DNA from 3 places in the Rouxiella sp. S1S-2 genome. Region 2 is predicted to be linked to each of the others. Evidence: predicted binding sites of a transcription regulator. Region 2 holds the regulator's gene; each other region holds the start of a gene.
What was found. Region 2 encodes LexA, which represses DNA repair genes until DNA is damaged. Its sites were predicted from a motif close to TNCTGTATGTACATACAGNA; they were not measured.
Positions count from the first base shown of each region.

Region 1: a site for LexA is predicted at 3,465-3,484, ahead of dinB (DNA polymerase IV). Genes of this name have one in related genera too.
Region 3: a site for LexA is predicted at 7,829-7,848, ahead of GA565_RS18050 (DNA translocase FtsK 4TM domain-containing protein). Genes of this name have one in related genera too.

Region 1 covers NZ_WFKL01000001.1:1,319,748-1,329,944, reverse strand. Annotated here, with positions in the region: gene gpt (xanthine phosphoribosyltransferase) at 81-539, opposite strand; gene pepD (beta-Ala-His dipeptidase) at 789-2,249, shown strand; gene dinB (DNA polymerase IV) at 2,383-3,441, opposite strand; gene dpaA (peptidoglycan meso-diaminopimelic acid protein amidase) at 3,740-4,465, shown strand; gene GA565_RS06155 (class II glutamine amidotransferase) at 4,436-5,203, opposite strand; gene lpcA (D-sedoheptulose 7-phosphate isomerase) at 5,244-5,825, opposite strand; gene fadE (acyl-CoA dehydrogenase FadE) at 6,086-8,533, shown strand; gene GA565_RS06140 (DUF1456 family protein) at 9,047-9,517, opposite strand; gene mtnK (S-methyl-5-thioribose kinase) at 9,715-10,197, opposite strand, start outside.
Region 2 covers NZ_WFKL01000001.1:5,067,444-5,077,640, reverse strand. Annotated here, with positions in the region: gene lysC (lysine-sensitive aspartokinase 3) at 1-2, opposite strand, end outside; lysine riboswitch at 111-301, opposite strand; gene pgi (glucose-6-phosphate isomerase) at 573-2,222, shown strand; gene psiE (phosphate-starvation-inducible protein PsiE) at 2,424-2,831, shown strand; gene ubiC (chorismate lyase) at 2,931-3,470, shown strand; gene ubiA (4-hydroxybenzoate octaprenyltransferase) at 3,508-4,371, shown strand; gene plsB (glycerol-3-phosphate 1-O-acyltransferase PlsB) at 4,461-6,941, opposite strand; gene GA565_RS23215 (diacylglycerol kinase) at 7,067-7,435, shown strand; gene lexA (transcriptional repressor LexA) at 7,542-8,150, shown strand; gene dinF (MATE family efflux transporter DinF) at 8,289-9,638, shown strand; gene GA565_RS23200 (CsbD family protein) at 9,774-9,983, shown strand; gene GA565_RS23195 (GFA family protein) at 10,147-10,197, opposite strand, start outside.
Region 3 covers NZ_WFKL01000001.1:3,937,991-3,948,187, forward strand. Annotated here, with positions in the region: gene GA565_RS18030 (MFS transporter) at 1-329, opposite strand, end outside; gene serS (serine--tRNA ligase) at 697-1,989, opposite strand; gene GA565_RS18040 (replication-associated recombination protein A) at 2,096-3,439, opposite strand; gene lolA (outer membrane lipoprotein chaperone LolA) at 3,447-4,058, opposite strand; gene GA565_RS18050 (DNA translocase FtsK 4TM domain-containing protein) at 4,302-7,763, opposite strand; gene lrp (leucine-responsive transcriptional regulator Lrp) at 7,890-8,384, opposite strand; gene trxB (thioredoxin-disulfide reductase) at 8,978-9,946, shown strand; gene cydD (cysteine/glutathione ABC transporter permease/ATP-binding protein CydD) at 10,174-10,197, shown strand, end outside.

The DNA.
Region 1 (10,197 bases), 3.7 Mb from region 2:
ACCAAGCATATTCCCAGGCGCTGACTCAGGTCAGTTATCAGGGCGGCCAACGCATCTGCGGCTCAAAGGGTAACGAGGATTTATTTGCCCGCGATAGGTGGGACGAAGACTACGCCCATATCCCATGGCTGTTCAATCCAGGTATCCTGTGGAATATCAATTACATAATCATCAACCAGCGGACGACCGGCCGGTTTGGCGAACACGGTGACGAAGTGCGCTTTTGGGTACATTTCGCGGATTGCCTGTGCGGTTCCGCCAGTGTCTACCAGATCATCAATGACGATAAAGCCTTCGCCGTCACCTTCAGCGCGTTTAACAATTTTCATTTCACGCTGATTGTCGTGGTCATAGCTGGAGATGCAAACGGTATCAACGTGACGGATATTTAACTCGCGAGCCAGCAACGCTGCTGGGACCAGGCCACCGCGGCTGACGGCAATAATGCCGGTCCATTGTTCTACCGGCAGCAGGCGTTTTGCCAGTGTGCGGGCGTGAATTTGCAGCATGTCCCAAGTTACAACGTACTTTTCGCTCATTTTTTAACTCTCAAAAAAGGGATATCCCAGCCTGTAATAAGATTAACGGCTTTTAACAAAATTATTCAGGGAAAAATTGTTGCGCGAGATTATAGTGAGTCCTGCGGTTAAAAACCAGCGCTTATCCCGCACAGAAAGGCCACGTTTAGCGGATTGTCATCTTTGCCTGACGCGCACAGTGCGGGAGAAAGTGATATTCTGTCCACCATCTCGTCAACTTTTTTCGACCTACCAACCGGGAGACTTACAGTGTCTGAACTGTCTCAGCTTTCACCACAACCTCTGTGGGATATTTTTGCCAAAATTTGTTCAATTCCGCACCCTTCTTATCATGAAGAAGAATTGGCTAAACACGTTCTAGACTGGGCCGCCGAGCAAGGCCTTCACGCCGAACGCGACCAGGTTGGCAACATTTTGCTTCGCAAACCCGCGACTGCCGGAATGGAAAACCGTAAACCTGTCGTGCTGCAAGCCCATCTGGACATGGTTCCGCAAAAAAACAACGACACGGTGCATGACTTCCTTAAAGACCCTATTTTGCCTTACGTTGATAACGGCTGGGTGAAAGCCCGTGGCACCACGTTAGGTTCCGATAACGGTATCGGTATGGCGTCTGCGCTGGCGGTACTGGCGGATAAAAGCGTTGAGCACGGCCCGCTAGAAGTGCTGCTGACCATGACCGAAGAAGCCGGTATGGACGGCGCATTTGGTCTGCAGCCTAACTGGCTGCAGGCCGAAATCCTGATCAACACCGACTCGGAAACCGAGGGCGAAATTTACATGGGCTGTGCCGGTGGAGGCGACTTTATTACCACTTTGCCGCTCCAGCGCGAAGCAGTTCCGGTGGGCTTCACCACGCTAAAACTGACGCTGAAAGGCCTGAAAGGCGGTCACTCTGGCGCTGAAATTCATTTAGGCTTGGGCAATGCCAACAAACTGCTGGCGCGTTTCCTGTGCGAACATGCACAAACGCTGGATGTTCGCCTGCTGGACTTGACCGGTGGCACCCTGCGCAACGCGATTCCACGTGAAGCTGTTGCTCAGTTGGCTATACCTGCTGATAAAGTTGAAGCATTTAAGGCCGCCGCGGATGCTTTCCAGGCTACCGTTCAGTTCGAACTGGCCGCCGTTGAGAAAAACATCAAGCTGGTGATAGAAGCGCTGAACAGCGATGCCAAAGCGTTGAACAAAGACAGCCAGAGCCGTTTTCTGGGCCTGCTAAACGCAACGCCGAACGGCGTTATTCGCATGAGCGACGACGTAAAAGGCGTGGTTGAAACCTCGCTGAACGTAGGCGTTGTGACCATGACCGAAAGCGAGGCTGAAATCGTCTGCCTGGTCCGCTCCCTGATCGACAGCGGTAAAGACTATGTGGTTAGCATGCTGACCTCTGTGGGCCAGCTGGCGGGCGCTAAAACGACACCAAAAGGCGGGTACCCTGGCTGGAAACCTGATCCAACTTCACCGGTAATGGCGCAGGTTCGTGAGATTTATGAAGGTCTGTTTAACAAAACGCCAAACATTATGGTGATCCACGCGGGTCTGGAATGTGGTTTGTTCAAGAAGCCTTATCCTGACATGGATATGGTCTCAATCGGACCGACCATCACCGGGCCTCACTCCCCGGATGAGCAGGTGCACATCGGCAGCGTTGACCTTTACTGGCAGCTGCTGACCGCATTACTGAAAGCCATTCCAGAACGCGGTTAATGCTCAGTAAATATCCGGTGGATTTCGAACGACAGGAAGGCGGCAACTGAACGATGCCCCAAGAGCTTACACGAGTCAGTGACTGGGGTGAGAGAAGGCAGCCAACGCCTCTGTCGTTTGAAAGATACAGATATTATTCCCACGGCAGCAACAGCTGCCGTTCTAACTGTGGATCCTGCAAAGTGACGTGCAGCCCAACCAGCCTTACACCTCGCCCTCCGCGACGCGACTCCCAGGCTTCTTGCGCGACTTTAAGTAAATCGGCTTTATTTAATACCGGCCAAACGTGCTCTTGCGTAGTTTGCTGAAAATCATGAAACTTGAGCTTTACGCCCTGCCGGGCAATGCGTAAGTCCGGGCTGACACGCGTTAATCGGGTTTCAAGCTCGGGATACAGGCGTTCAATCAGCTCAACACAACTTTCCCAATCGTGAATATCCTCCGCCAGCGTGCGCTCAACGCCTACTGACTTGCGCAATCGTTCCGATGAGATTTCGCGTTCATCAATACCCTGACAGCGCTCCCACAATACCCGCCCAAATTTTCCGAATCTTTTCAGCAACAGCGACAAATCATAGCGTTGCACGTCACCACAGGTGATTAAACCGTTTTCTTCCAGCTTGCGGGCCGTGACTTTCCCTACGCCTGGGATCTTGGCCAACGGCAAATCCAGCAGGAATTCATCCACCTTATCAGGAGTTATGACAAACTGGCCGTTAGGTTTATTAAGGTCTGAGGCAATTTTGGCGAGAAACTTGATAGGCGCAATACCGGCCGACGCCGTGAGGTTAAGCTCGTCGAAAATAGCCTGGCGAATTTCACTGGCCATTAACGTCGCCGATCCACTGCAGTGCGTACTGTGAGTCACGTCGAGGTAGGCTTCATCCAAAGAAAGAGGTTCGATCAGCGCGGTGTAGCGGGCAAAAATTTCGCGAATATGCAGCGATGCTTCCTTATAGGCCTCGCCCCTGCCGGGAATCACTTTAAGGTGCGGGCAAAGCTTTAACGCCATGGCGGTGGACATGGCGCTGTGAACACCATAGCGTCGCGCCGGATAGTTAGCGGTGCTTATTACGCCGCGCCGGTCTTTGCTGCCACCAATTGCCAACGGAATATCGCGCAGGGAAGGATCGTCGCGCATTTCTACAGCTGCATAAAAGCAGTCCATATCGACGTGTATGATCTTGCGCATAATCCTCCCCTTCACCTCTCGATAACTGTATAAGTATACAGTTAGGTTTCTAAATCTCAAGCACCGTAAATGCGCGCTGTTGATCTAAAATTTGGCTTAATTGGCGGGACTTTTGTAAAAACCTGCAAATAAAGGCTTTTTTTATCTCAATCGCGAAATAAATTACATTTCAAACCATTGATAAAAATTTAATCAGTATTAATATGGCTGCGTTCAAGATATTGAATATCAGTGGCGGTCCGCGACGCTAAGTCAGCGGATAAAAAATAATAGAGTTGTAAATAATGCAGGATTAAGAATGGTCAGAATCGCGCTGCTGCTTGCGATGCTTTTTAGTTTTCCCTTTTTTAGCGTGAGCACCGCTGTCGCCAGCGAACAGGCTCCTGTAGAAACGGGTGTTCAACAGCAATTATTAGGTTCCCCTGTTTATATTCAGATATTTAAGCAAGAGCGCACTCTCGAACTCTATGCCAAAGTTGAAGATAAATTCCAGCTGGTTGGCGCTTATCGTATTTGCGACTTCTCGGGTGGATTAGGTAACAAACGTCGTGAAGGCGATTTTAAAAGCCCGGAAGGTTTTTATAACATCGATATTCATCATTTGAAGCCTGACAGCAAGTTTTATCGCGCCATTAATATTGGTTTCCCAAATGATTACGATCGTGCGCAGGGATATTCAGGTAAATACCTGATGATCCACGGTAACTGTTTATCTATCGGTTGCTACGCCATGACCGATGCCTATATGAACGTTATTTTTAATTACGTTCAGGCAGCCTTCAACAACGGCCAGCGCAACGTTGAAATCAGCATCTATCCTTTCCGGATGACTGACGCCAACATGCAGTTAAACAGAAACTCCTACTATATTAATTTCTGGCGCCAGCTGCAGCCCGGCTATGCGTACTTCCAAAAGTACCACCAGCCGCCGAGCGTTTCAGTGGTCAACGGCGGTTATGTCGTTAATCAGACACAGACTCTGACACCACCGGCTTCACAGCTGGCGTTCGCCACAGTGAAATAATGCAAACTCGCCTGGAGCAATTTTGTTCCAGGTTTCATTGCCTGTCAGCGGTTGGGTTGCAATGACCGTCACAACATCGTCAGGCGTCGTCTGCTGCTGAAAATCAATTTCCACATCCTGATCCAACAAGGTCGCTTTCCCAAACGGCGCACGACGCGTTATCCAGTAAAGGTTAGTCGAGCAGTAGGCCATCACAAAACGCCCATCCGACAGCAGCATGTTAAACACCCCTTTCTTGCGAAGCTCGTCAGCCAATGACGCAATATAGCGAAATACAGAAGGCCAGCTGCGCGGTGTGCGCGGATAACGTTCGGTCAGCTTGTGCAGCAGCCAGCAGAAGGCGTATTCACTGTCGGTTTGTCCGATGGGGCGCAGCGTACCGGTATCAAGCTGACGATAGCCTCGCAGTTGCCCGTTGTGCGCATAGGTCCAGTTACGGCCCCACAGCTCACGGGTAAAGGGATGGGTGTTTTCCAGCGCCACTTCCCCCCGATTCGCCTGGCGAATATGCGAGATAACCGCAAGGGATTTAATCGGGTATTCCTGCACCAAACGGGCAATGGGCGAGTTAAAGCTGGGCCGGGGATCTTTAAAGGTGCGGCAGCCATTACCCTCATAAAAGGTAATACCCCAGCCATCTTTATGCGGGCCTGTTAGCCCCCCACGTTGCACCAACCCGGTAAAACTGAAGCAAATGTCCGTAGGCACATTTGCACTCATCCCGAGCAGTTCGCACATTGCCAATCTCCTTAATCTTCACAGGCAACAACGATAGTCGTTATTCAGCCATCTCTTTTTCTATTAACAATATCAGGATGTGGATGATTTTGATGTGAATTTCTTGCACTCGATCAGCATAACCAAAATGTGGCACGCGAATTTCAACGTCTGCATCCAGCGATGCCATTTTACCGCCGTCTTTACCGGTCAAGGTAATGACTTTCATGCCTTTGGCCTTGGCGGTTTCCAGCGCTTTAATAACATTGCCGGAGTTACCTGAGGTTGAAATACCCAGCAGCACGTCACCTTTCTGGCCAACGGCTTCTAAATAACGGGAGAAAATGTACTCGTAGCCAAAATCGTTGCTGACGCAGGAGATGTGACTAACGTCTGAAATGGCAATGGCCGGGTAGCCTGGACGGTTGTCGCGGTAGCGGCCGGTTAGCTCTTCAGCGAAGTGCATGGCGTCGCAGTGGGAACCGCCATTACCGCATGACAATACTTTGCCACCGGCTTTGAACGAGTCGGCAATCAGTTTTGCGGCACGTTGAATAGACGCAATATTGTTTTCGTCACTGATGAATTTATTCAGTACTTCAGCAGCTTCGTTAAGTTCAGTGCGGATAATATCCAGGTACATGGCAGCCTCTTAGCGTTTCTCTTGCAACGGATTAACCGCGCATAGAATTGTTTTGCTGTGCAGTGTAGCGGAAAGCCGAAAAAGCGAGAAGACTTCCCGCCATCTTCACGACGATAGTTTACGCTTTTCCGACTTCATGCTGCCAGTTTGTGACGTGAGTTGTAATTAAGATGTAAACGCGTTGATAAAGCCTTTAGCTTGGACTAAAACCATAGTATCAACCCAACAGGTCAGACCTCCTACAACTCAGGAGTTTTACTATGATAGTTCTTAGCGTTGTTATCCTACTGGTTCTTATTGGTGTGCTGTTTTATCACCGCGTCAGCCTGCTGCCGAGCAGCGTTGTTTTGCTGGTTTATACCGCGGCAATGGCCGTAATTGGCCTGTGGACGCCGTGGGTGCTGCTGCCTATGGCCATCATTTTGCTGCCGCTCAATCTCCTTCCTCTGCGCCGCTCGCTGTTTTCCGGCCCGGCACTGCGCACCTTCCGCAAAGTGATGCCCAGCATGTCGCGCACTGAAAAAGAGGCGATTGAAGCCGGTACCACCTGGTGGGAAGGCGATTTGTTCAGCGGTACCCCGGACTGGAAAAAGCTGCAAGATTATCCTCAGCAAACGCTGACCGAAGAAGAGCAGCGCTTTATCGACGGTCCGGTTGAAGAAGCCTGCCGCATGGCCGATGACTTCCAGATAACTCATGAACTGGCCGACCTGCCGCCGGAGCTGTGGGCTTACCTGAAAGAGCACCGTTTCTTTGCGATGATTATCAAAAAAGAGTACGGCGGCCTCGAATTCTCGGCCTATGCTCAGGCGCGAGTGCTGCAAAAACTGGCCGGTGTCTCAGGTATTTTAGCCATCACTGTCGGCGTGCCAAACTCACTCGGCCCGGGCGAACTGCTACAGCACTACGGCACCGACGAGCAGAAAGATCACTACTTGCCGCGCCTGGCCAAAGGACTTGAGATCCCTTGCTTTGCACTCACTAGCCCGGAGGCGGGTTCAGATGCCGGTGCCATTCCCGACGTTGGCGTGGTGTGCATGGGTGACTGGCAGGGTAAACAGGTTCTGGGCATGAAGCTGACCTGGAATAAACGCTACATTACTCTCGCTCCTATCGCTACGGTGCTGGGTTTGGCCTTCAAGTTGAAAGATCCAGACCATCTGCTGGGCGATGTAGAAGAGCTCGGCATTACCTGTGCACTGATCCCGACCGACACTCAGGGTGTTGAAATTGGCCATCGCCATTTCCCGCTCAACATTCCGTTCCAGAACGGACCCACGCGCGGCAACGATATTTTCGTGCCTATCGACTACATCATTGGCGGACCCAAAATGGCCGGTCAAGGTTGGCGCATGCTGGTTGAATGTTTGTCGGTGGGCCGCGGTATTACCCTGCCTTCTAACGCCACTGGCAGCCTGAAATCGCTGGCGGTTGCGACCGGTGCTTATGCCTATATTCGCCGTCAGTTCAAACTGCCGATCGGTAAAATGGAAGGGATTGAAGAGCCGCTGGCGCGCATTGCGGGTAACGCCTATGTGATGGACGCGGCCGCTACGCTTATTACTAACGGAATTATGCTCGGTGAAAAACCGGCGGTGCTGTCGGCTATCGTGAAATATCACTGTACCCATCGCGGCCAGCGCGCCGTCATGGATGCGATGGATATCACCGGCGGTAAAGGCATTATGCTGGGGAAAAGCAACTTTGTTGCCCGTTCCTATCAGGGTGCACCGATCGCGATTACCGTTGAGGGGGCAAATATTTTGACCCGCAGCATGATTATCTTCGGTCAGGGGGCGATTCGCTGTCACCCTTATGTATTGAAAGAAATGGCCGCTGCGGAGGCGAAAGACTTGCACGCCTTTGACCGTGCGCTGTTTGGTCACCTCGGCCACGTTGGCACCAATAAAGTGCGCAGTCTGTGGCTCGGCCTGACGCACGGACGCACCAGCCGTGCGCCGGTGAATGACGTAACGCGCCGCTACTATCAGCATATCAACCGCCTGAGTGCCAACCTGGCACTGCTGTCTGACGTGTCTATGGGCGTGCTGGGTGGCAGCCTTAAACGCCGTGAGCGAATTTCGGCACGATTGGGTGATATTCTCAGCCAGCTTTATCTTGCCACCGCAACGCTGAAACGCTATGACGAGGAAGGTCGTAATGAGGCTGATCTGCCGCTGGTACATTGGGGCGTGCAGGACTGTCTGAATCAGGCTGAAACGGCGATTACCGACCTTCTTCGCAACTTCCCTAACGGCTTTATTGCTGGGCTGTTGACCATGGTGATTTTCCCGATTGGCCGCGTGCATCGCGCCCCTTCCGACCAGCTCGACCATCAATTGGCTCGCATTCTTCAGGTGCCATCTGCCACACGAAGCCGCATTGCGCGCGGTCAGTATCTGACGCCAAGCGAGCATAATCCGGTAGGTCAACTTGAGGAGGCATTGGCCGACATTATTGCCGCCGAGCCGGTGCACAAAAGACTGTGTGAGGCGATGGGTAAAAAACTGTCGTTTACCCGCCTGGACAAGCTGGCCCAGATGGGCATGGACGCTGGACACTTAAGCGCCGACGATGCCCGCATTCTGGCCAGAGCCGAAGAGAGTCGCCTGCGTTCAATCAACGTTGACGAATTTGAACCTGACCAACTCGCGCAGCAAAAACCAGCAACCGAAAAAGCCGCCACTCGACATACTGAAGCGGCCTAAAAAAATAGCCACCCAATTGGGTGGCTATTTAGCTTACTTGTTGGTGGTAGTGATGATCACTTTGAGAGAGTTATTGGAAATATTCCAACTCCCCTTCCCGGCACTCAACACGACAGCCAATACAATAAGAACAATACCGAGGTATCGTTTCATTGTGCGGTCCTTGCTCAGACCGCTTCACGGGAATACCACCGGAGATACCACCGTGAAACAAGCACTGGAACGTGCTTGCATTTACGGCCGTTAGAAATCCTTTTCAAAATCCGATGCCCACTTGCTTAAGGCGGCGAAAAGGCCCGCAGGCATCCTACACCCATTTGACTTAAGGTTCGCTTGACAGTCGATATTATTAAGAACAGACTGCCTTTACTGGAACGTGCTTGCGATACAGCGTAATCGCTAAGTATCATCCCGCTGGAAAGGCCGCTTACTGGACCAGCACAAAAAAACCGCCATCAGGCGGTTTTTTTGTGGGCGTAACAAGGTGATATGCTCAAAACATTCAGTGAATAATCAGCCTTTTTTCGGGCGTACGCGCATGGTTAGCCCCTTCAGGAAGTAGCGCAGAACCTGATCGCCGCACGGACGGTAGTTCTTGTGGCCTTCTTTACGGAAGAAAGCACTCAGCTCGCCTTCAGAAACCTTAAAATCAGCCGCCGCCAGAATGCCCTGCAAATCTTCAGTTTTCAGCTCAAAAGCCACGCGCAGTTTTTTTAACATCACGTTATTGGTGACGCGCTTTTCAACTTCTGGTGCTGGGAAACGATCGTCCCTACCGCGTTTGAAGAAAATCAGACCATTAAGGAAGTTTGCCATGACTTCATCAGGGCAAACCATGTAGTCCGCTTCGTCTTCTTTTTTCAGATAACGCGACATCACCGGCGGGCTAATGGTAATTCCGGTGGATGCCAAAATCTCAATCAGCCTGCCTTCGCTCAAGTCGAGCATGTAGCGTACGCTGCGCAAGACGTCGTTATTCATCATAATTCTGTATTCCCGTGTGGGTGGTTGGTAACCGAGGGATTGCACAGGGGTTACCCGCTGGCACCTCGTAGCCGGGCATTATACAAGTCTGGGGAACAATCGCCCCTTCTTTCTGATGACTTATTTGACGTATTTTGCAGCCTGATAAAATTCGCGGCGTTTTTAACTGTGTTTATCGAAAGGCCGCGATATTATAATCAGCCGTTCTGGCGAATTCGCGCAATCAGTGCGTCAATGTCGTCAATCTGTGGCGCAGTAATGATCAACCACTGGCCAAGGCTGACAGCGTGACGCTGGCATTCGTGGCGCATGTCGTCGTCGATGATATTTTTAAGGTCGGCAATATTAGAGAAACCGATGGTGCGACGAATAAGCTCCGAGCCGCAGTAACCCACCGCATCGTGCCATACCTGTTTCAGGAAATATTCGGCATATCCCGGTACTTTAAACGCCACGTCCTGCGTTTCATCACGCGCCAACTGTAGGAAGCGTTCCGAGAAGCTTAACCACAGGTCGCGCAGGTCCTGCAGCCGCTGTTCCCTGCCGTCTGCCGCTTCACGCGTGGCAACCAGACCGGGCAAACCGCAATAATTTAGCAGCAGGTTACCCATCGCAGAACCGGGATCAAAACCCATTGGGCCATAGAAACCAAATTCTGCGTCTATGACTTTCAGGCTGCC
Region 2 (10,197 bases):
ATGTAAAACCTCGTGTCAGGGTCGCCATGTTTATGACGGCCTTTTTAATTGCATATTCCTTGGCACAAGGGTAGAGCGGGAAACGGGAGCAGACGTAGAGATGCTACGATACACCCAGAAGCGCCCCACCATGCCAATAGCTCACAGAGCTATAGCGGTGACAACCCAGAGGATTCAGCCCCTGTAGTCGATCTTTTCCCAACCGTTGGGTGTCTGACCTCGGCGTCGCACCCCATAATGCACCTTCGCAGGATACGGTTCCTCCGATACATTGCCTGGGCGACGCGCCTCTTCTGGCTTACGCGCGCGGACGCGTATAAGTTAGGTGCTTAGAATTACCGGTTCTGCGCCATCTGTCAACGATCGCGCGGCATCTGTCTCACATTTTGAAAGATTGTCATCTATTATTGATTGCGGTATTTGTCTATGCGGCGCATTGCCAACAGTTATTGCCTATTGCAAGAAACGCAAGAAAAGGCATCTAAACTTGTAAAATACCGGATACAATCAAGGCAGTTGCGCTAAATAATAGTCAAGATGTCACCTTACATTCTCAGCCTAAGAGCATTGCTATGAAAAATATCAATCCAACTAAAACCGCTGCCTGGCAGGCCCTGCAGCAGCATTTCGACCAAGTTAAAGATGTGCAAATCAGTCAGCTGTTCGCCGAAGATAGCGATCGCTTCACCAAGTTCTCTGCCACTTTCGACGATCAAATTCTGATCGACTTCTCTAAAAACCGTATCACGGCAGAAACGCTTGAAAAACTGCATGCGCTGGCCAAAGAGACCAGTCTGCAAGACGCCATCAAGTCGATGTTCTCAGGTGAGAAAATTAACCGCACTGAAGACCGCGCCGTGCTGCACGTTGCCCTGCGTAACCGCAGCAACACGCCAATCGTGGTTGATGGCAAAGACGTAATGCCAGAAGTGAACGCCGTACTGGCCAAAATCAAAGGCTTCACCGAGCGTGTGATCGGCGGCAGCTGGAAGGGTTACACCGGCAAGCCAATTACTGACATCGTTAACATCGGTATCGGGGGTTCAGACTTGGGTCCTTTCATGGTGACCGAGGCGCTACGTCCTTATAAAAATCACCTGAATATGCACTTTGTTTCCAACGTTGACGGCACGCACATCGCCGAAACGCTGAAACCGCTGGACCCTGAAACCACGCTATTCCTGGTGGCATCAAAAACCTTCACCACGCAAGAAACCATGACCAACGCCCACAGCGCGCGCGACTGGTTCCTGCAAACGGCCGGTGAAGAGCAGCACGTTGCCAAGCACTTCGCCGCGCTTTCTACCAACGGTAAAGCCGTGGCCGAGTTCGGCATTGATACCGACAACATGTTCGAGTTCTGGGACTGGGTGGGCGGTCGTTACTCCCTGTGGTCTGCGATTGGTCTGTCGATTGCCCTGTCAGTGGGTTTCGAAAACTTCGAACAGCTGCTGAGCGGCGCGCATGCGATGGACAAACACTTCGCCGAAACGCCTGCTGAGAAAAACCTGCCAATTATTCTGGCACTGATCGGTATCTGGTATAACGATTTCTACGGCACAGAAACCGAAGCAATTCTGCCCTACGATCAGTACATGCATCGTTTTGCTGCCTATTTCCAACAGGGAAATATGGAGTCCAACGGCAAATACGTTGACCGCAACGGCGATGCCGTTGACTACCAGACTGGCCCAATCATCTGGGGCGAGCCGGGCACCAACGGACAGCACGCGTTTTATCAGCTGATTCACCAGGGCACCAAAATCGTCCCTTGTGATTTCATCGCACCGGCGGTAAGCCACAATGCGTTAAGCGATCATCACGCCAAACTGCTGTCTAACTTCTTCGCGCAAACCGAGGCGCTGGCCTTTGGTAAATCGCTGGACGTGGTTGAGGAAGAGTTTGCGGCGCAAGGCAAAAAACCTGAAGACGTTAAACACGTGGCACCTTTCAAAGTGTTTGAAGGCAACCGCCCAACTAACTCCATCCTGCTGCGTGAGATCACCCCGTTTAGCCTGGGTGCACTGATTGCGCTGTATGAGCACAAAATCTTTACTCAGGGCGCTATCCTCAATATCTATACCTTCGACCAATGGGGCGTAGAATTAGGCAAGCAGCTGGCAAACCGCATTCTGCCTGAACTTGAAGGCAGTGAGAACGTGACCGGCCACGACAGTTCTACCAATGGTTTAATCAACCGCTTTAAAAACTGGCGTGCCTGAGAACGTTTCCCTGGCAATAACGTGTGATTTGCCGGGTTAATGGTTCGCAGCGTGAAGGGCTAACTGCTTGTCAGTTGGCCCTTTTTATTTTGAAAGAAGCGATAACCAAAAAAGCGATTACGGCAAAAACATCCGCCTTTACCCGTTTGAACGCTGTGGTATTCTTCTGCCATTCAACATCAAAAGTGGGATCTACATCACATGGCAGGATCTAAAAAGGCAACGATGATTGCAGTCGTCATGCAGCGAATTTTAAACGTTTTTTTATTGGGGCTGGCAGCCATTCTGATGCTGTTCCTGGGGCGAGAAACGTATCATCTGGCTCTGGTATTGTTCGTTAATAACGACGAATCTTCGTCTTATATGCTGATTGAAGGCATCGTTATTTACTTCCTGTACTTTGAGTTTATTGCCCTGATAGTTAAGTACTTTGCGTCGGGATACCATTTCCCTTTGCGTTACTTCGTCTATATCGCGATTACAGCGATTATTCGCTTTATTATCGTCGATCATAAAAGTCCGATTGATACCCTCCTGTATACCGCCGCGATTTTAGTGCTGGTCTTTACCCTTTATTTGGCTAACGGTGAACGCCTGAAACGTGAGTAAATGTTCTCCCCGGCGGGATTACCGCCGGGGGAATCTGCGCTAGAATGCCAGCCTTAATTTCTTTTTTGGTAGAGATTTCTACCCAATCGGAGTGCGCTAATGTCTGAGTCTTATGTTCCCTTTCCGGATGCTATCCATTGGTTTGAATTCTCTTCCGACGTTCCTCCCGCGGTCGTAGACTGGCTGCTGGAAATGGGGTCGATGACGCGTCGTTTTGAACAGCACTGTTCCACCGTCAGCGTAACCCCGCAGAAAGAGTGTTTCATTGAACACCACCAGTTAAGCAAAGAAGAGGCCGAGCAACTGCCGATGAGTGAGCGCTACTGGCTGCGCGAAATCGTACTATTCGGTGACGATGTACCCTGGCTGCTGGGCCGCACGGTCATTCCACTCGAAACGCTGACCGGAGACGATCAGGCGCTGGTGGACTTGGGAACCTTGCCGCTTGGGCGCTATTTGTTTAGCGGCAATCATCTGAGCCGTGACTACATTCATCTGGGCCAGCAGGCCAAATGCTGGGCTCGGCGCTCTCGTTTAAGGCTTTCAGACAAGCCGCTGCTACTGACCGAAATTTTCTTGCCCGCTTCGCCAGTTTACGACAGTCGCGACGATGCGGTAAAACTAACGACAAAAAAGTAACGCTGTAAGGGAGAAGATCAAGTTGATGGGGACTGTGATGCAGGGACAATGGCGTGATTATTGTCGACTGATGCGAATTGATAAGCCGATTGGTTCGCTGCTTTTAATGTGGCCGACGCTTTGGGCGCTGTGGTTGGCCAGCGGCGGGATGCCGCCGCTCAAGATTCTGATTGTCTTCGTTCTGGGCGTATTTTTCATGCGCGCAGCGGGCTGCGTAATCAATGATTATGCCGATAGAAAGGTTGACGGACATGTGAAGCGTACCGCTGGCCGCCCTTTACCGAGTGGGGCAATCACCAGCAGACAGGCCAAGATGCTTTTTGGCGCGCTGGTTCTGCTGTCATTCTGCCTGGTGCTTTTGCTCAACGGAAAAACCATCCTGCTGTCACTGGGCGGGCTGGCACTGGCGTGGATCTATCCGTTTGTAAAGCGCGTGAGTAACCTGCCTCAGGTGGTGCTGGGGGCGGCGTTTGGTTGGGCCATCCCGATGGCTTATATGGCCGTGAGTGAGGCAGTACCGCTGAGCTGCTGGCTACTGTTTTTGGCTAATATTTGCTGGACTGTCGCCTACGATACGCAGTACGCGATGGTCGACAGGGACGATGACCTGAGGATTGGCGTGAAATCTACCGCGATTCTTTTTGGTCGCTACGACAATCTGATTAACGGACTTTTGCAGTTGGCAATGCTGGCATTAATGGCGACGGTGGGTCATCTGAATCAGCTTGGCGCACCGTTTTATTGGTCGCTGCTGCTTGCCGCCTGCCTGTTTGTGCATCAGCAGAAAATCACCGCCAAGCGCCAGCGCGAGCAGTGTTTTCAGGCTTTTCGCAATAACAATTACGTCGGCATGGTGATGTTTATCGGCATCTTGCTGAGCTACTCAATGGCCGGCGGCTAGTCAGACTTTTAAAAAGAAAAACCCCGGTTCGCGTTGAGGCGACCGGGGTTTTTTTGTGCCATACCGTGACGACGCGAATCTAAAATCGCTTAGTGGTCGGTATCTCTAACGTCGATTTTAGCTTCGGCCGGAGGCTCGGTCGCCACCGGTAATTCAGAAGGCATGCCTGCGCTTTCAATCGTCAGTCGAATGTCTGGCGTAATCAAGTCACTGAGAATGGTATAGATTTCACGGGTATGCTCCGCAATAGCATCACCAATATCATTGATATAGCCTTCATCGCGCAGCGTGCCGACCAGCGTAGTAAATACCGCCTTGTCGAAAAACTCCGGTGCGTTAATGCCGTGCAGCACCGACAGACGCTGGGCCATAATACGGCTCTCTTTTTCCAGCGCGCCACGGCTGATGCTTGGATTATTGCTCAGCAGCGACAGGGTTATCGCATAGCGTTGCAACGTTTCACGAACGCCTGCCGCCAATAGCTGGAGAGGTCTGTTGCGCAAAGGATTTAGCGTAAGCTGATCACCCTCGACGACGATCAGTCCCTGACGAGCCAATTCGGCGCTGAGCACTTCAAGCAGCTGCGGCAGCTGCTCTTTGCCATAGTGCATGAACAGCTCGGCTTTTATCATCGGATAAATCAGCGCCACCTGACGCAGAAGCTCGGACTTACTCACCTCTCGGTGGTGCATCACAATACTTGCTATCAGCGAAGGCATCACCAAAAGGTGATGAATATTGTTGCGATAGTAGGTCATCAGCACCGCCTGCTCGCGCGGCAGAATGATGATATCGCCAATATTGTCCTTCTCAACCTGGAACTTGTTCATGTTCAGTGCGTGATCAAGCAGCCGATCTGCGGTAAGTTCCGGCACGGTCGAGTCAGCGGTGTAAGGCACATTACGCAAAAGCTGCAGATAGCAGTCAAGCTGTTCAATCAGCTGCTCGCGGGTCAATGAGCGCTGACGGGACGCCAGCAGCGCCGTACAGCACAGGTTCATGGCATTGGCAGCCGCCGAATTGTTGATTCGAACCATTATTTTGTCGGCAATATCCTGCACCGTCGGTGTAAGCCAGCTTGGGCGATGTGCTTCGATAGGGTCTATCGCGTCGCGCCACTGGGGAACGTTCTGGTTAAGATAAGGCGTCAAATGCAGCGGCTCGCCAAAGTTGACATAGCCCTGACCTAGGTTGCGCAACTTACGCAAGCCGTTGATCATCTGTATAAAGCTTTCTTTCTCTTTGGTGGCTCCGCGCAGTTCTTTCGCATAGGTGCCGACTTCCATCACGTGTTCGTAGCCAATATAAATCGGTACCAGCGTAATAGGACGCGAACCGCCGCGCAGCATAGCCTGAATGGTCATCGCCAAGGTGCCGGTTTTAGGTTCGAGCAGACGACCGGTGCGTGAGCGACCCCCTTCAACGAAGTACTCGACGGAATAGCCGCGGCTAAACAGTTCACCCAAGTACTCACGGAAAACCGTGGCGTAAAGTTTATTCCCTTTGAAGGTACGACGAATAAAGAACGCACCCAGACGGCGGAAGATAGGTCCGGCCGGCCAGAAGTTCAGGTTGATACCCGCCGCAATGTGCGGAGGAACCAGCCCTTGGTGATAAAGCACGTAAGAGAGCAGAAGGTAGTCCATGTGACTGCGGTGGCAGGGCACATAAACGATTTCCTGACCGTCTTGGGCAAGCTGGCGCACGCGCTCGGCGTTATTAACGTTGATACCTTTATAGAGACGGTTCCAGGTCCAGCTCAAGACGCGGTCAGACAGGCGCACGGCTTCATAATTGAAGTCGGCAGCAATCTCTTCCATCAGGGCGATCGCGTTTTGCTGCGCCTTGTCGTGCGAAATCTTTTTGGTACGCGCTTCATCTTCAACTGCTTTCTCAATGGCCTTAGAGGCTAAAAGCTTGTTAAACAGGTCCTGACGAACCGGCAGTCGCGGCCCTACGGCGGCCAAACGCTGGCGCGAGAAGTGCATACGTGCAACCCGAGCAAGCTTATGGGCAATGATTTTATCCGTGCCATGCTGAGTGGCCATATCGCGCAGCGATACCGTGTTCGAAAAACGCACAAAACTGTCGCGACCGAGCCAGAGCACGGCAAAGAATTTTTGTACGCCGTTCAACACGCGAAGATGCGGCGTGTCCTGACCTTCGCGGCCCGGCGCACGACCAAACATAACCGAGACCGGCAGCATTTGAATATCCAGATTAGGGTTATTGCGATGCAGGTCGAGATAGTCGTGGAAAAGTTTTACCGACTCTTGTTTAGGCTGATAATAGGAAAATACGCGCGGTCCTTCACCAATAAAAACGTGGCTTGGCAGGTGTACGCCGTCTATTTCTAGCGGAATAAGAGGATCGGGCAAGTTCTGCGCCAGGCATTGAACCCGCAGAGTAAGGAGATCGGCCTTAGAGTTATAAGGCAAAACATACAGAATTGGGCGAGTTGGATCTAAACGCAACTCCGTCACCGGATCTGTAGGGATGACCTTGCTTCTTACCAGCAATTTTAGCGGTAAATTCAATAGGGTATAATAAAGTCTACGCCATCCTGACATAAAAAACGTAAAGCCTCTTGTTAGCAATTCGCCGCAAGGATACCAGAAACCCGGTATGAGATCTGTGGTGATAGGACAACGGATTCAGGCTAAAATGCCCCAAAATCACTTTAAGACGCAAAATAATGTCAAATCAAGTTACGGGATTGACCCGAATCTACAAGGCCGCAGGTTACTCCTTAAAGGGATTAACCGCGGCCTGGAAAAACGAAGCTGCATTTCGTCAGGAAGCCATTGTCGTGGTGCCTGCCATCTTACTGTCATTTTACCTGGATGTGAGCAGCATCGAGCGTATTTTAATGATTGGTTCACTGATTTTAGTCTTGGTTGCTGAATTATTAAACAGTGCAGTAGAAGCCGCCATCGACCGCATAGGACCGGAATTTCACACGCTTTCTGGCCGCGCCAAAGACATGGGGTCGGCCGCCGTTCTCATTACCATTGTTTTTGCCATTTTCACTTGGGCAACTATCCTGGTGCCGCGCTGGCTCTGAATGTTTTAAATATTCTTAATGTCTGTTTTTGTTCACTCTTAGGTTTTAATTCACCCATTACCTGTATATACTCACAGCTGGACTGTATAAACAACCAGGGGGCGGAATGAAAGCACTAACGACCAGACAACAAGAGGTCTATGACCTTATTCGCGATCATATCTCGACCACCGGTATGCCGCCAACTCGTGCCGAGATTGCCACACGTCTGGGGTTCCGTTCACCTAACGCGGCAGAAGAGCATCTTAAGGCGCTGGCGCGCAAGGGCGTAATCGAGATTATATCCGGCGCTTCTCGCGGTATTCGCCTGCTGATGGAAGAAGAAGAAGGCCTGCCGCTGATTGGCCGCGTAGCCGCCGGTGAGCCGTTATTGGCGACCCAGCACATTGAAGCGCATTATCAGGTTGATCCTGCCATGTTCAAACCCAACGCCGACTTCCTGCTGCGCGTAAGCGGTATGTCGATGCGCGATATTGGCATCCTCGACGGTGATCTCCTGGCGGTTCATAAAACGCAGGACGTTCGCAACGGTCAGGTAGTTGTTGCGCGCATCGATGACGAAGTCACGGTCAAGCGTCTTAAGCGACAGGGTAATACTGTACAGCTGCTTCCCGAAAACAGTGAGTTTGAACCGATTGTGGTCGACCTGCGTCAGCAGAGCTTCAGCATTGAAGGCCTTGCGGTCGGTGTTATTCGCAATGGTGACTGGATCTAACACCCGCAGTCAGAATCTTGCCGTTCGTTCGGCACATGTTCCCTGCCAGCAAACGCCAGTCGTTTGTCCATCGCCCCTTAACTGGGGCGATATTGTTTTTGTCCCGAATCGTTATCTCAGCCTGGGTTTTTAGCCATTATGCGATCGCTTTTCAGCTTGCCTACACTCAAAAAAACCTTCTTCAGCCCAGCCGATAAGGCCCTGTGGCTTCTCGCGCTGCCGATGATCTTCTCAAACATTACCGTGCCTTTATTGGGTCTGGTAGACACCGCCGTCATAGGCCATCTCGATAGCCCTGATTATCTTGGCGGCGTTGCGGTGGGCTCAATGGTCACCAGCTTCCTGTTTATGTTGCTGCTGTTTTTGCGCATGAGCACGACGGGACTGACAGCGCAGGCATTGGGAGCAAAAGATAACGTCCTGTTGGCGCGGGCTTTCGTCCAGCCGTTTATGTTGGCCTTGATTGCCGGTGTGCTGATTTTTCTGTTCCGCCAGCCGTTAATCTCATTGGCCCTAAGCATTGTCGGCGGCAGTCATGCCGTCTTGAATCAGGCCGAGATTTTCCTTTCTATTCGCTGGTACAGCGCACCGGCTTCACTGGCAAATCTGGTGATATTAGGGTGGTTATTGGGCATTCAATACGTCAGAGCGCCGGTGATTATGCTGATCGCTGGAAATCTGCTTAACGTCGTGCTCGACCTGTGGCTGGTGATGGGGCTTGGGTGGAATGTTAAAGGCGCCGCCGTGGCGACCGCCTGTTCAGAATATGCCACCTTGGCACTTGGACTATGGTTGGTTTCAATTGTAATGAGAAGGCGGGGGATCAATTTTAGCCTCTTAAAACAGTCTTGGCGGGGAAATCTGCGCCAGCTGATTACGCTTAATCGTGACATCATGCTGCGCTCGCTGCTGCTTCAACTGTGTTTTGCTTCTTTGACCATCATCGGTGCGCGCTTAGGCAGTGAGATTGTTGCGGTAAATGCCGTATTAATGAATCTGCTGACCTTCACCGCCTTTGCTTTAGACGGCTTCGCCTATGCGGTAGAGGCTCATTCGGGTGAGGCATTTGGTGCCAAAGATAAAAGCCGGCTTTTGCATGTTTGGCATGCCGCTTGCCGTCAGGCAGGACTCGTGGCGCTAATCTTTGCCGTCGTTTATGCACTGGCCGGTGAACAGATTGTTAACTTACTGACCTCTTTACCCGAGCTTCGGGCGCAGGCAGACCGCTATTTAAATTGGCAAATCATTTTACCTCTGGTCGGCGTGTGGTGTTATTTACTCGACGGCATGTTTATCGGTGCTACTCGCGGACGTGAAATGCGCAACAGTATGGCGATCGCCGCGCTCGGCTATGCTCTGTCGCTGCTGGCGTTGCCCGTTTTGGGTAATCACGCGCTGTGGTTGGCGGTGGCGGTATTTTTATCCCTAAGGGGGCTGGCCTTAGGATGGATTTGGCGTCGCCATTGGCGTTATGACAGTTGGTTTTAAATTCTTTAGATTAATCCTAGTTATACGCTTTATTACTGCTTTAACCTGAATTATTGAAATCCTCGACTACAATTAGAACTGTTGATAAGCATTTATCAAATGCAGTCAAACCTAAGCTATACAGGAGAGTTGATGATGAATAAGGACCAAGCAGACGGTAACTGGAAGCAGTTCAAAGGCAAAGTGAAAGAAAAATGGGGTAAGTTGACCGATGATGACCTGACCGTCGTTGAAGGTAAGCGCGATCAGCTTGTCGGCAAGATTCAGGAAAGATATGGATATCAGAAAGAAGAGGCTGAAAAGGAAGTTAAGTCCTGGGAATCAGACCATAAATACCACTGGTAGAAGGTGATTCTCCCCGAATCTGCATCCTGAGCATTAAGCTGCTCCTACCCAAGACGCTTTTCAGGATGCAGGGTACAAGGACGTACCCAACCCATTGACTTAAAGTATAAACCCGCCCAAACCAATTCAACGCATCTAAAAATTTTCTCGTCTTGTTGATGACTCATTCATCTGATTGAGTAAATCTCAGGTATCCCGCAATCAGTGAACCGCC
Region 3 (10,197 bases), 1.1 Mb from region 2:
AGCGCACAACCGATACCGGCGATGAAACGCCAGCTAACCCAACCAAAGAAGTCCATTGAAATTGCCAGGCCGGCTGTCGCAATGGCAAAAATAACGCACGAAAGCTGATAACTTAGATTAAAACCAAGTCTCTTGATTAACCGACCGGCAATCAGTGTTCCCAATAAATTTCCGGCATAATAAGAAGAGCTTACTAACCCAACTTTCCAGGTAGGCAGGGCTTCGTGCGTCAGCCATAGAGGGACGAGCGTACTCAATACCGCAATAGATACGGTAAGCAGCAAAAGGCCGCAGAGCAGCAACAGCACCGGGCGAGAATAAGCAGACATAGAGATTGGGCGACCAGAAATACAATGAAATTGCGCGCATAATGCCATTGGTTAGTAAAAAGTCAATCTGGTGAAATCGACCTTGCGCACAATCTGTATTTCCATGATTTAAATAACTAATCAATAGCCAAGATTGGTAATTGCAAAGCGTAAAACAAAAATAAATATCCCCATGATTAATAAGTATTTTATTTTAAATATCTTGGCAGGTAGTTTTATAAAATCAAAGCATCTGGTTAGTGACGATTAAAAAATATCGCCGATGAACAAAGGTTGTTAAACCTATGCTTTCAATCAATAAAAAAGACCAATCGCATTAACGATTGGCCTCAGAGTTTTCACGTAATTTAACCGTTTAAACGATTAGTTAACCGATGACTTCCAGTCCACGCATATAAGGGCGCAATACTTCTGGAACTTCAATTCGGCCGTCTGCCAATTGGTAGTTTTCGAGTACTGCAACCAGCGTACGTCCAACGGCTAATCCAGAGCCGTTTAGCGTGTGAACTAAACGTGGTTTCTTCTCGGTTTTGCTACGGGTACGGGCTTGCATACGGCGAGCCTGGAAGTCCCACATATTTGAACAAGAAGAAATTTCACGGTAGGTATTCTGTGCTGGCAGCCACACTTCTAAATCATAAGTTTTGCAAGAACCGGCACCCATATCACCGGTGCACAGCAGCATTTTACGATAAGGCAGATTTAGCAGCTGCAGCACTTTTTCAGCATGACCGGTCAGCTCTTCCAACGCCTGCATGGAGTCTTCAGGGCGAACAATTTGCACCATTTCGACTTTATCAAACTGGTGCATACGAATCAGACCACGGGTATCTCGACCGTAGGAACCCGCTTCTGAGCGGAAGCATGGCGTGTGCGCGGTCAATTTCAGCGGTAGAGACTCTTCTTCAAGAATTTCGTCGCGCGCCAGGTTAGTCAGTGGTACTTCAGCCGTTGGGATCAGCGCATAGTTACTGGTACCCGCTTCTTCACCCAGTGGTTTGGTGTGGAACAGGTCTTCACCAAACTTTGGCAACTGACCGGTACCAAACAACGAATCCTGGTTAACCAGGTAAGGCACCGCTGTTTCGATATAGCCGTGCTGCTCGGTGTGCAGATCAATCATAAACTGAGACAAAGCGCGATGCATGCGAGCAATTTGTCCCTGCATAACAACAAAGCGTGCACCGGTCAGTTTCACACCGGCGGCAAAATCAAGGCCACCGGCCATTTCGCCCAGCGAGACGTGATCGCGAACCTCGAAGTCAAACTGACGCGGCGTCCCCCAACGGCTAACCTCGAGGTTCTCGCTGTCATCTTTACCAACAGGAACGCAGTCATCAGGCAGGTTTGGTAACGCCTGAGTCACTTTATTCATCTCTTCGAGCAGAGCTTCCAGTTCGGCCTTGGCCGTGCTCAGCTTGTCACCCAGTTCGTTAACTTCCTGACGCAGGGCATCGATGTCTTCACCGCGAGCCTTGGCCGCACCGATCGATTTCGATCGCGCATTCCTTTCAGCCTGAAGATTTTCCGTTTCGACTTGCAGTACTTTGCGACGTTCTTCATGAGCGCGCAATGTTTCTACATCGAGTTTATAACCTCTGCGAGCAAGTTTTTCTGCAACTGCGTCTAGCTCATTACGCAGCAGATTGGGATCGAGCATGCTAATCCTGTTCGTGTTGAATTAAAAAATATTTAGATGACGCATCCTGCCTGAAACGGCAGCATGTCAAAGAGTTATCAAGAGTAACCTTACCGCAACAGCAAATTTATCGGTAGCGTTTTGTCGGGCTATTTTGATCTTGTTCAGTTAACCACGCCATCTTTTCCCCGATTTTACCTTCCATGCCGCGTGCAGTCGGATAATAGTACTGCGTTTTAGCCATTTCTGGAGGGAAATAGTTCTCGCCGGCGGCGTAGGCGTTGGGTTCGTCATGCGCGTAACGGTATTCGGCACCCAGCCCCATCTCTTTCATTAGCTTGGTTGGCGCATTGCGCAAATGCTCAGGTACGTCATAGTCGGCCTGCTCTTTTGCATCGCGCATTGCGGCCTTGAAAGCAGTATAAACGGCGTTACTTTTTGGCGCACAGGCAAGATACACAATAGCTTGTGCAATAGCTCTTTCGCCTTCGGCCGGCCCAACGCGAGTAAAACAGTCCCAAGCGGCAATGGCAATCTGCATCGCACGCGGATCGGCATTGCCCACATCTTCTGAAGCGATGGCCAACAGACGTCTTGCAACATAAAGCGGATCGCCACCGGCGGTAATGATACGCGCATACCAATAAAGAGCAGCATCAGGGGCAGAGCCACGCACCGACTTGTGCAGGGCCGAAATCAGGTCGTAGTAGCGGTCGCCTTTATTGTCAAAGCGTGCACTGCGTTCACCCGAAATTTCATTCAGCAGCTCGGTGGTGAGTACCCTGACACCCTGCGCATCAACCTCGGCCATATCGGCCATCATTTCAATGCTGTTTAAGGCGCGGCGGGCGTCGCCATTGACCAATTCGGCTAGCATACGGCGGGTTTGCGGAGAAATACGAATATTTTGCCCAGCATAGCCACGGTCAGCGTTATTCATTGCCTGATCGATGACCTTTTCGATGTCATCCGCCGTCAACCCTTTCAGTAAATAAACGCGTGCACGCGAAAGTAACGCCGAATTCAGTTCAAAGGAGGGGTTTTCAGTGGTCGCGCCAATGAAAGTAATGGTGCCATCTTCAATATGCGGCAGAAACGCGTCCTGCTGGCTTTTATTGAACCGATGCACCTCATCGACAAACAGGATGGTCCGTCGACCGGCATTGCGATTCTGACGAGCGCGTTCAATCGCCTCGCGGATCTCTTTAATACCGGACGTGACCGCCGAAATACGTTCAACGTCAGCGTTGGCATAGCGGCCAATCAGCTCTGCCAGCGTCGTTTTCCCCGTACCCGGCGGTCCCCACAGGATCATGGAGTGCAGCTGTCCCGCTTCAATAGCGCGTGGCAACGGCTTACCGGGTGCCAGCAGGTGCTGCTGACCAATATATTCAGCCAAGGTAACCGGCCGCATTCTCGCGGCCAGTGGCTGAAATTCATTATGGGAAAAATCGAGTGACAGATTACTCACTAAGTCCTCACTGACGCTGATCGTCTACCGTCACACCCTGAGGTGGGGTGAATTTAAATTTGGAATCATCCACTGCAGCATTTTGCTCACCTTTCAACGCATAAGCACTGCGTTGACCGTCTTGCTCAACGGCGGTGAAGCTTTTGATGGTGCCAGCTGGCGTAACGGTGATAGCAAATTGCTTCAGATTACCGGTGGCCGCTTTAGGGGTGAGGTTAAAATCATCGCCCTTTTGGGTGACGTTATATTTGGCCCAGTCGCTGCTATCGTTGCGAGTAATAAGCATAAACGGCGTGTTGCCGGTGGCATTTTTCAGCCAGGTTGCTGTAACCTGCTCAACAAACGGATTGTAGAACCACAGCGTTTTACCGTCAGAAACCAGAATACTTTCATCCGGCGTAGTCATGTGCCAATTAAACAGATTTGGACGTTTAACCCAAAGCTGTCCTTCGCCCTGCTGAATGTTGGAACCGTCATCACCGGTGACCGTTTGAGTAAAGCTGGCGTGGAAGGTATTCAGCTTACCAAGGCGGCTCTTTAAATCGCTGCTGGCATCGGCCAACACAGATCCTGAAATAAATGCGGTCAATAAACAGCTTACAGCGAGTAATTTTTTCATTGTTATTGCTACCTCAAAATCCATTGCGAACAGACAACATCTCCCAACAATTGGGGGAATACCTGAGAAAACAACCCCAGGAACTAAACTTTAGCCGAAGCAACTTGCCCTGCGATAGCTCAATCGTCTGAGAATTATAGCTTTTACGATTCTTTGCATTCCCGACTGTCTGTGAAAAATTTAAATATAGAGAAAGCAAAATTGCCAAGGGCCGCATTTGCGGCCCTTTATTATCCACCCAGATTATTCATGAGGTGGTGGAGCAAGAACTTCCCGGTTGCCGTTGTGGCCTGGTGTGCTGACAATCGACTGCGCCTCCATTTGCTCAACGATACGTGCCGCACGGTTGTACCCGATACGGAACTGACGCTGAACACCGGAGATTGAAGCACGGCGTTTTTCAACCACAAACTCCACGGCCTGATCGAACAGCGGATCAAGCTCCTCGCCTTCTTCGAGCCCTGCCCCCCCTTCGCCCTCTTCTCCGCCTTTGACGATACTGTCAATGTACTGCGGACGACCGCGAGCTTTCCAGTCCTGAACCACGGCGTGAACTTCTTGGTCACGAACAAATGCACCATGAACGCGGATCGGAATCGAGGAGTTAGGGGCCATATACAGCATGTCACCCATACCCAGCAGCGATTCTGCGCCACCCTGGTCGAGAATGGTCCTCGAGTCAATTTTGCTCGACACGGTAAAGGCGATGCGCGTCGGGATGTTAGCTTTGATAAGACCGGTGATAACGTCAACCGAGGGTCGTTGAGTCGCCAGAACAAGGTGAATACCTGCAGCTCGCGCTTTCTGCGCAAGACGAGCAATCAGCTCTTCCACTTTTTTACCCACGGTCATCATCAGATCGGCAAATTCGTCGACCAGCACCACGATAAACGGCTCTTTACCCAGCATTCTCGGCTCATGACCCATGCTGTCGCTAGGCTTCCAGAACGGATCGGGGATTGGCCAGCCCATGGCTTCGGCTTCTTTAATTTTCTCGTTATAACCGGCAAGGTTACGCACACCCAGAGCAGACATCAGCTTATAGCGACGTTCCATTTCACCCACACACCAGCGCAGCGCATTGGCCGCATCTTTCATGTCGGTGACCACCTCGGTAAGCAAGTGTGGAATGCCTTCATATACTGACAACTCGAGCATTTTCGGGTCAATCATGATAAAGCGCACGTCTTCAGGCGTTGCCTTATAAAGCATGCTCAGGATCATGGCGTTAACGCCCACTGATTTACCCGACCCTGTCGTACCCGCCACCAGCAGGTGCGGCATTTTTGCCAGGTCTGCCACCACCGGTTGGCCGGAAATATCTTTACCCAGCACCACGGTTAACGGAGAAGGATCGTTTTTAAACTGTGGACAGTCGAGCACTTCGCGCAGGTAAACGGTCTGGCGCTTCTTGTTCGGCAGTTCCAGACCCACATAAGGTTTGCCAGGTATCACTTCAACAATACGCACCGCCACGGTGGACAGTGAACGCGCAAGGTCGCGCGAGAGATTCGAGATACGCGCGGCTTTTACACCCGGAGCCAAATCCAGTTCAAAACGGGTGATTACCGGCCCCGGCAGCTTATCGACAACCTCTGCCTTGATACGATAATCATTCAGTCGCGCTTCGATTAGCTGCGCAGTTTGCTCGAGTGCAAACATGTCGACAGGTTCTTCCGTAGCCGGCGCCGACGTCAGCAAATCGAGGCTTGGCAATGGCGTAGTTGGTCTACTGACTGGCTGCTCATTACGCATTAATGCCGGATGGATCAAACTGTCCATAACCGGTTTTGGTGGTTCTACAGGCCGCGGTGGCTCAGCAGCTGCAGAAGCCGCGTTCTGGCTGTAAGAAACGGGCTGTACCGACTCTTCCACGTGCGGTGGAAGTGTAAATAGCGGTTCAACCGGCGTATCGTCAACCAAGTCGGCCATCGGCGAGAAGTTAAATGCGTCATGCGTGCTGATATTTTGGCTTGAAACAGGATTGACACGAGGCGTTTCCTGATACTGAGGCGCTTGCTGACGAGTATGCGTCTCCTGATAAGGCTGCGACTCCGCCTGCTCGGGTTCGGACTGATAGCGCGATTGCTCACGGGCAGCAAACTGCTGACGCAGTTGAGCTTGCAACAGTGCATCTTCATCGTCTTCGCTCGGTTCATCCTCTTGCCCATAGCGCTGATTCTGCTGGTCGACCCACGCCTGCCTCAGCGCCGCCTCCTGCATGGCCTCTTCATCTTCAACAGAAGATGTTTGCGGCTGCGGAATTTGCGCGGCCTGTGCCTGCTGGCGTGCAGCTTCCTGCTCTTGCTGTTCAGCAATGCGCTGCGACGGCAGTTTAATGCCGTAGGATGCTAGCTCACGCCGAGTCGGCAATTTTACAGGATTTGGACGCGGTAATTCTGGGCCAAAGCCTTTCTTGATTTGCGGATTTTCGTCACTCACTGCGCTAAATGCCGGCATAAACATATTGCCCGCTTCAGATGCAGCCGATTTTCCTGCCTGTGCCAAGCCGGTTGCCAGTGCAGCCGTTGCCGCAACGCTACCTACCTCAGGCGTCGAGCTGAAATCAAACGGTGAACGTTCATGCTGCGGCTCGGCGACCTGATTCCAATTACCAAGCTGAGGCTCGTCATAGCGGCGAGACTGAGGTGAGGCATTCGCTTGAACGGTTCTTGGCGCCGGTGTTTCTTCAGGAATCTCAAAACTGTACAACGGCGGCATCTCAGGCTGCGGGGCCGATGCTGCAGGCTGAACCAGTGGCGCGGACTGCGGCTGAGCAGGCGGTTGCACCGCGGCATTTACCACGGAAACAGGGCTTACAGGGGCCTCGCTTGAAACTGCCGGAACAGCGTTTAACGCGGCAGCAGCCTGTGGCGTGGTGGTTTCATTAACAGAAGGCGCTGAGAAAAGAACATCATCGTCATCGGCGATTGCCGTCGCAGAAACCGCCACCGTTGCCGCAGTAGCAACCTGTGTGGGAGAAGCGGGTGAATGGGCTTCCTCTTCTTCCTCGTCATGATGGTTTTTGAGCAAGGTATCATCATGCTCATCACGACTGTCATACTCATAGTCGTAATCATCGTCGCGACGCGACCGGTTGGTCATAAAAGTGGTAACGCCCAGCACCGTTCCGCCGATTTTCTCGGCAATAGTCAGCCACGACCAACCGGTAAACAGCGTAAGACCTGCAGCCCAAACGCACAGCAGCACCAGGGTGGCACCTACGTTGTTAAACCACGGCGTCATGGCGGTACCCAGCAAACTGCCGATCACTCCGCCTGAGGCAAAGTAATACAGATCGTCAATATTGAGCGCGGCCAGACCACATGAGGTCAGAACCAGTGCAAGCGTACCTATCAAACGCAGGGAGAGCGTAAAATAGTCAATATAGTCCTGATTGTCCCGCTGGCGGAAAGAGGCCCAGCACAAGCAAAGCATGATAGGTGGAATGGCATACGCCAACACGCCAAAAATGAAGAATAGCGTATCGGCCATCCAGGCTCCGACACCGCCCCCCAAATTATGGATAGGACCGTGCCAAGAGGTTTGAGACCAGCTTGGGTCGGACGGATTGAAACTTATCAATGCTGCCATGAGATAGATGGCAAACACCGCTACCACAACCAGCACAGCCTCCAGAATACGGCGGCTACTGCTGAGTTTTTTCAAGGTAACGTCTTTATCTTCTGTATATTCCTGGCTCAAGAAAGGCTCTCCAGGTTCCTGTGAACTGAAATAGCGATAGCGCCGAGAGACCGCCTCGGCGCCAGGGCTGTATGAATACACAGGAGTGTAGCTAAATTAATTAGGTTTTGCACCTGTACCTTTTACTTACCGGGTTTTAATTACCAGGCGGTTAGTCTGTTTCACTTCTTCCATTACCACATAGGTACGGGTGTCGTTAACGCCTGGTAAACGAAGAAGCGTTTCGCCAAGCAGTTTACGGTAAGCAGACATATCCGGTACACGGGTTTTCAACAAGTAGTCGAAGTCCCCGGAAACCAAGTGACACTCCTGAATATCTTCTAGTTTTTGTACTGCCGCATTGAATTGCTCAAACACATCCGGTGCACCACGGTTGAGGGTAATCTCAACGAACACCAACAACGAAGCATCCAGATAGTGAGGATTAAGCAACGCAGTGTAGCCATGAATGAAATTCTGACGTTCTAAACGACGAACGCGCTCCAGACATGGCGTAGGAGACAAACCTACGCGTTTGGAAAGCTCGACGTTAGAGATCCGGCCATCCTTTTGCAGCTCATTAAGAATGTTACGGTCAATACGGTCGAGATCTTTTCCCGGACGTTTCTTGTTATCTACCATTATTATTATCTCTCTGATGTCCTTCCCTGCACTTGCCATACCCTAACCAACTTCAATGTTGAGGGTTTATCCTAAGCGAAGACCTGTTTTTATAGGTTATTGCGACTCACCTTAAGACGTCTTGCCCCTGTCAGAAGAAAACGAATTTTTTTCAGTGAAGCCGAAAAAGGAATAACGCTAAATGACTCATCAGGATAAAAAAATCCTGATTCATGCGCGCTGACTGTCTTAAAAACGAACAATGCAATACCCATTACGGGTGAAGCAGCATCACATTGCATAATTTTGAGACACCAGCTGGCGTTTAATTTCTTCTTCCCTAGATGTTTTCGCAAATGCACAGCGGATTGTCAAAGTAAAAGAAGCAAAATCAGAAGAACATGCCGGATTGAAATCCGTCAACATCCTTTTTAGCTATCTTTTGCGATTGAACAATAACAAAAGTAAAAACACAAAAATCATTTTTACCTATGATCGCGGGTAAAAACTATCAGACAAATCGCTAACAACATCTGAGTATGCTTTTTTTACGGCTCAGTTTTCCCTACAATCTCGGTTATCAAGTAGTTCGCCATCACGGAGATGAATTCCATATGGGTACGGTAAAACATAGTAAGTTATTGATTTTAGGCTCTGGCCCTGCGGGTTATACCGCGGCAGTCTATGCTGCACGCGCAAACCTCAATCCGGTTTTAATTACCGGAATCGAAAAAGGCGGTCAATTGACCACCACCACTGAAGTGGAAAACTGGCCGGGAGACCCTGAAGGCTTAACTGGACCGGGCCTGATGGAGCGTATGCATGAACACGCGACCAAATTTAATACGGAAATCATTTTTGACCATATTAACCGCGTCGATCTGCAAACTCGCCCCTTCCGCCTGTTTGGTGACAGCGAAGAATATACCTGTGATGCGCTAATTATTGCCACAGGTGCCTCAGCTCGCTATTTAGGTTTGCCTTCGGAAGAAGCCTTTAAAGGCCGCGGCGTTTCTGCCTGTGCAACCTGCGACGGCTTCTTCTACCGCAATCAGAAAGTCGCGGTAGTGGGCGGCGGGAATACTGCCGTTGAAGAAGCGCTGTACCTGGCCAACATCGCGTCCGAGGTTCATTTGATTCACCGTCGCGAAAACTTCCGCGCCGAAAAAATCCTGATTGATCGTCTGAACGAGAAAGCCACTAACGGCAATATTGTGCTGCACACTAATCAGACGCTGGATGAAGTATTGGGCGACGAAATGGGCGTAACCGGTGCAAACCTGCGTGACGTTCACAACGACGAGCTGAAAAAGCTGGACGTTGCCGGTATGTTTATCGCTATCGGTCACAGTCCTAACACCGGAATTTTCGACGGACAGCTGGAACTCGAGAATGGCTACATCAAAGTCCAGTCAGGGATCCAAGGCAACGCGACGCAAACCAGTATTCCTGGCGTATTCGCAGCCGGCGACGTAATGGACCATATCTATCGTCAAGCCATCACTTCAGCGGGCACCGGCTGTATGGCCGCGCTGGACGCAGAACGTTATCTTGACGGTCTGGCGCAGGCTCATTTTGAATAACGCTGCAAGTTTGGCGTAAAAATGGGATGCGAATTCCCAAGGCGACCTCAGGGTCGCCTTTTTTGTTTGTAAAGCCGGTCGTTTTTTGTAAAAGTCGGGTGTGTTCAGCGCCAGCAAGACCCTATATAATGTGCGGGCTTTCCGGCTGACATGGAAAACAATGGACAATTGCGCCCCCAATGGTGCTTTTTTTGAATCATGCACGCACTGCATTTGGATTCCCCGGGATGAACAAAACACGGCAACAAGAA